DNA from 2 places in the Hoskinsella mucinilytica genome. Region 2 is predicted to be linked to the other one. Evidence: a T-box and tRNA genes for the amino acid it is inferred to sense, from the RefSeq annotation. Region 2 holds a T-box; the other holds one or more tRNA genes.
What was found. A T-box is a leader RNA that pairs with one kind of tRNA and senses whether it is charged. The one in region 2 lies ahead of leuS (leucine--tRNA ligase), so its partner is inferred to be a tRNA-Leu.
Positions count from the first base shown of each region.

Region 1: it encodes a tRNA-Leu, which carries the amino acid that the T-box ahead of leuS (leucine--tRNA ligase) is inferred to sense. The anticodon was not compared.

Region 1 covers NZ_JBEQZJ010000023.1:30,293-32,710, reverse strand. The annotation lists gene UGRO018_RS09755 (DNA cytosine methyltransferase) at 1-109, shown strand, start outside; gene UGRO018_RS09750 (Eco47II family restriction endonuclease) at 109-927, shown strand; tRNA gene UGRO018_RS09745 (tRNA-Leu) at 1,260-1,347, opposite strand; tRNA gene UGRO018_RS09740 (tRNA-Cys) at 1,353-1,426, opposite strand; gene UGRO018_RS09735 (transglutaminase-like domain-containing protein) at 1,746-2,418, shown strand, end outside.
Region 2 covers NZ_JBEQZJ010000045.1:18,313-20,730, forward strand. The annotation lists gene gltA (NADPH-dependent glutamate synthase) at 1-21, shown strand, start outside; gene UGRO018_RS14710 (hypothetical protein) at 461-706, shown strand; T-box leader at 746-947, shown strand; gene leuS (leucine--tRNA ligase) at 985-2,418, shown strand, end outside.

The sequences.
Region 1 (2,418 bases), on a different contig from region 2:
GTTCTGTGGTAGTATTGGACAACAATACAAACAAGTTGGAAATGCAGTACCAGTAAATCTAGCATATGCAGTAGCCTTGAAAATAAAAGAAGGATTGGAGGATTTGTAATGTGGCCACTTACATTTATTAATGAAGAAGATTTTAGAAACCATGTTAAATTAACAATTGAAAAGTATGGAGAAAAATTAGAATCATTTGATTTAAAAAGATTTAATAAAAATATTGTTGATCCTGTAAAACTAATTTTTGATAAAACTGTTTATCATGCAACTTGGGATGAAATTATTAGTAATGAAATTTTTAGACAACGTGATAAGTCCAACAATAACGATATAGGATATTTTCACCAAAGAATATTTCAATATATTGAAAATTGTAGAGTACCAGATAATGGAAAAGAAGGTGGTTGGGATGTTATTTTTGAAAATGTAGATGGTATCTCATTACCCGATGGTTCTATAGTCCACAGAGTTTATGTTGAGATGAAGAATAAACATAATACAATGAATTCTTCTTCAGCAGGAAAAACATTTATGAAAATGCAACATCAGCTTTTGAAAGATGATGATTGTGCATGCTTTTTAGTAGAAGCAATTGCGAAAAAATCACAAAACATTAAATGGAAAACTACGGTTGACGGACAAAAAATGGAACATAAATTAATTAGAAGAGTCAGTCTTGATCAGTTCTATACTTTGGTAACAGGGCAGACAGATGCTTTTTATCAAATGTGTTTAGTTTTACCAAATACGATTCAATCTGTTGTAGATACAATGAATGGACTATCAATTCCCCATGATACAGTCATTAATGAAATTAAATCTTTAGCTAAAGAGTTGAATATTGAATCTGAAGATTTATCCATAGCAATGGCTGTATACATGCTTGGGTTTAATTCATACGAGGGATTTAATCGTTTAAAATAAAAATATTATAAACATAAAAAAATTATATTTCTTTGTGAATCCCCATAAGACAACCCTAACATAAGAAAATTTAAATTGTTTCATAAATGATGTGAGAATAGCTGATATACTTTATGTATAAGGAAGGTGCTTACAATGAAATACAAAATAAAAGATCAGATTGAATGTTGGTTAATCTGGTCTTTTATACGTAGATGTATAATTTTATTGATAAGTTAATGGTTTATAGATGTTTTTTTTTGGTTATGGAAGAAACTAATAAAATAAGCATTACCTTTGAAACGAAAAATATATATAAAAAAAGTCTTTTTACAAAGACTTTTATTTACGTATGGTGGGGACGGTGGGACTTGAACCCACACGGGATTAACTCCCAACGGATTTTAAGTCCGTTGCGTCTGCCTATTTCGCCACGACCCCATACTTGGAGGTTCCGATCGGACTTGAACCGATGATCACAGAGTTGCAGTCTATTGCCTTACCACTTGGCTACGGAACCATATAGAGAACGATCAACATCATCAGCAATCCTTGCTAGAACTTGTTGCTTTAATATTATATTATATTTTTGAAAAATTGCAACCCTTTTTTTTATTTTTTTTGAAAATTCTGAAGAGAAAATTAAATTCCACTTTAAAGAGGCAGACAGGAACCTTATCTCTATAGAGGGATTCGTTGGATTTACTCTTGCTCAATAGCATTCTTTTATCAATAGATCATACTTGAGCTTTGAAAAACCGAGATCATATTGTGACACCAAATGAATTATGTTATGATGAGTGAAAAGAAAGCAAAATAAGATTTTTGGAGAATACTATATGATGGAACAATACATGCAAGAAACACCTATGTTAAACTATTCAGCTACAAATATACAGCAATTAGTTAATGATAGACTTTGGAAACAAATGAATGAATATGAGCGGATCAAGCAAATATATAACTATGTCCGTGATGAAATCCTATTTGGTTATAATGTGGATGATCATATCCCTGCATCTAAAGTGCTTGATGATGGATATGGGCAATGTAATACAAAAGGGACTTTATTTATGGCATTATTGCGTGCGGTAAATGTTCCATGTCGAATCCATGGATTTACGATTGATAAAAAATTGCAAAAGGGAGCAATGACAGGGTTGATATATAAGAATGCTCCTCAACATATCTTTCACAGTTGGGTAGAGGTCTATTTGGATGGGGTATGGTATGAATTAGAGGCATTCATCTTAGATAAAAAGTATCTTTCTCAGTTACAAAATATGAATGCAACTTGCTTAGGGGCTTTTTGTGGGTATGGTGTTGCGGTCAAGGACTTTCTAAATCCTATCATTGATTTTGAGCGAAATAATACCTATATACAAAGTGAGGGCATTACACAAGATTTCGGCGTTTTTAATTGTCCCGACGACTTGCTAAAGAAACATCATCAAGAAATGTCATATATGAAAGCCTTTCTATATAGCCATTTCGGTAGGCATTTGATGAATC
Region 2 (2,418 bases):
GAATATATTCAGAACAAATAAATATCATGAAAAAGATCTGTCTTGAGATAGGTCTTTTTTAGTGAGATGAGATATATAATTGTTTTCTATCATACCTTTTTTATGCGATTGGAAAATAAAAGAAAAATCATGAAAAATGGATGGAAGGGTTTACACTTGGCTTCAAAAATGTTATTATATCTACAGAAATAAGTACCTTATTTCTGATATCATAATATTGGCTCTATTATGATAGCCTGAAAGATTATGCATTCTTTACATTCCTTCCTTTTATTGTTAGATGCATGAGCTTTCTGACATTTATTCATATCGATTTCCTTTCGATAACCTAGTGAAAAGAACGTGATGATTCACGTTCTTTTCATATGGTAAAGATAAAATGGAGCATTACGTTACATTGAAATCGATAAACGTATTGTAAAATGAAAAAGAACATGGTATTCTAACATATGGTGATGACATGAAAAAGAAATATAGACAATTGATCATGTTTGGTGTTGTGGGAATCATTTTTTTCTTTTTACTATCATTGATATTTCCGGCACTGATGATCGTTTCCAAAATCGGCGCTTTATTGGTATATGCAGCAGTTAGTGCAACTCAGATCTTAATGATGAGAAACAATGGTGAAAATGTAGAAAAATCTATTTTATTCACTGTTGTGGTTATTTTAGCAGTGGGTTATTTGCTGTTTTTTGTCGGATAAACATTGACTAGAGATTTAAAATTGAGTATACTTAATAAAGGAAAAGCGATGAATTAAAGTAGTACCTGATCAAAGTGTATCAGAGAGCAGCTGGTTGGTGAAAAGCTTGCGCATGGAGACAGGGAACTCGTTAAGGAGCTGATAGCAATATCCGTCTAACTTCGCGTTAAGAAGAAATGAAGTGCATTCTTTTTTTGAGGATGAACTAAGGTGGTACCGCGTTAGCTATAACGTCCTTAGACAAGGACGTTTTTTTATTGATAAAGGAGAGATTACAAATGGCATTCAATCATGTAGAAATTGAAAAAAAATGGCAAGATTATTGGTTATCTAACAAAACCTTTGCATGTGATACCAATGATTTCAGTAAGCCTAAGTATTATGTGTTGGATATGTTTCCATATCCAAGTGGGAATGGTCTTCATGTAGGACATCCAGAAGGATATACTGCAACTGATATCATTGCTCGTATGAAACGTATGCAGGGATACAATGTTCTTCATCCAATGGGATGGGATGCATTTGGACTACCAGCGGAACAGTTTGCGATTCAAACAGGAAATCATCCAGCTGAATTCACGAAGAAAAACGTAGATCATTTTCGTGAGCAGATCCAATCATTAGGTTTTTCCTATGATTGGGATCGTGAAATTTCCACAACAGATCCATCTTATTATAAATGGACACAGTGGATCTTTATTCAGCTCTACAATAAGGGACTTGCCTATGTGGATGAAATCCCTGTAAACTGGTGCCCTGAACTTGGCACCGTACTGGCAAATGAAGAGGTCATTGATGGTAAGAGCGAACGTGGTGGTTATCCTGTCATACGTAAGCCAATGCGTCAATGGGTATTAAAAATCACAGAATACGCAGAACGTTTATTGGAAGATCTGGAACTTTGTGACTGGCCTCAATCTACAAAAGAAATGCAAATCAATTGGATCGGTAAATCAGTGGGAGCAAATGTTATCTTCAAAATCAAAGATACCAATAAAGAATTCACTGTGTTTACCACACGTTGTGATACGTTATTCGGAGCTACTTATTGTGTTATGTCACCAGAGCATCCATACGTTGATTTGATTTGCAGTGAAGAACAAAAACAAGCAATCGAAGAATATAAAAAGGTTTGCGCAAGCAAGTCTGATTTGGAACGTACAGAGCTAAATAAAGAAAAAACAGGTGTCTTTACCGGAGCATATGCAATCAATCCTGTCAATGGAAAAGAAGTTCCTATTTGGATTTCCGATTATGTTCTTGCAAGCTATGGTACAGGTGCTATCATGGCAGTTCCAGCACATGATACTCGTGATTATGAGTTTGCGAAAAAGTTTGGTATCGATATCATCCCTGTATTGGAAGGTGGAAACATTGAAGAAGAAGCCTTTACAGAAGATGGTATCCACATCAATTCAGAGTTTTTGAATGGTATGGGTAAACAGGAAGCAATTGATACCATGATCAAATGGTTAGAAGAGCATCAATGCGGTTGTGCAAAAACAACTTATAAATTAAGAGACTGGTTATTTTCAAGACAACGTTATTGGGGAGAACCGATTCCTATCATTTTGATGGAAGATGGTACGATGCGTACAGTGGATATCGATGAATTACCATTGGAACTACCAGAAACAAAGAATTTCAAACCAAATGAAAATGGGGAATCTCCTCTTGCACATTGCCTTGATTTCATAAACGTGGAAATCGAT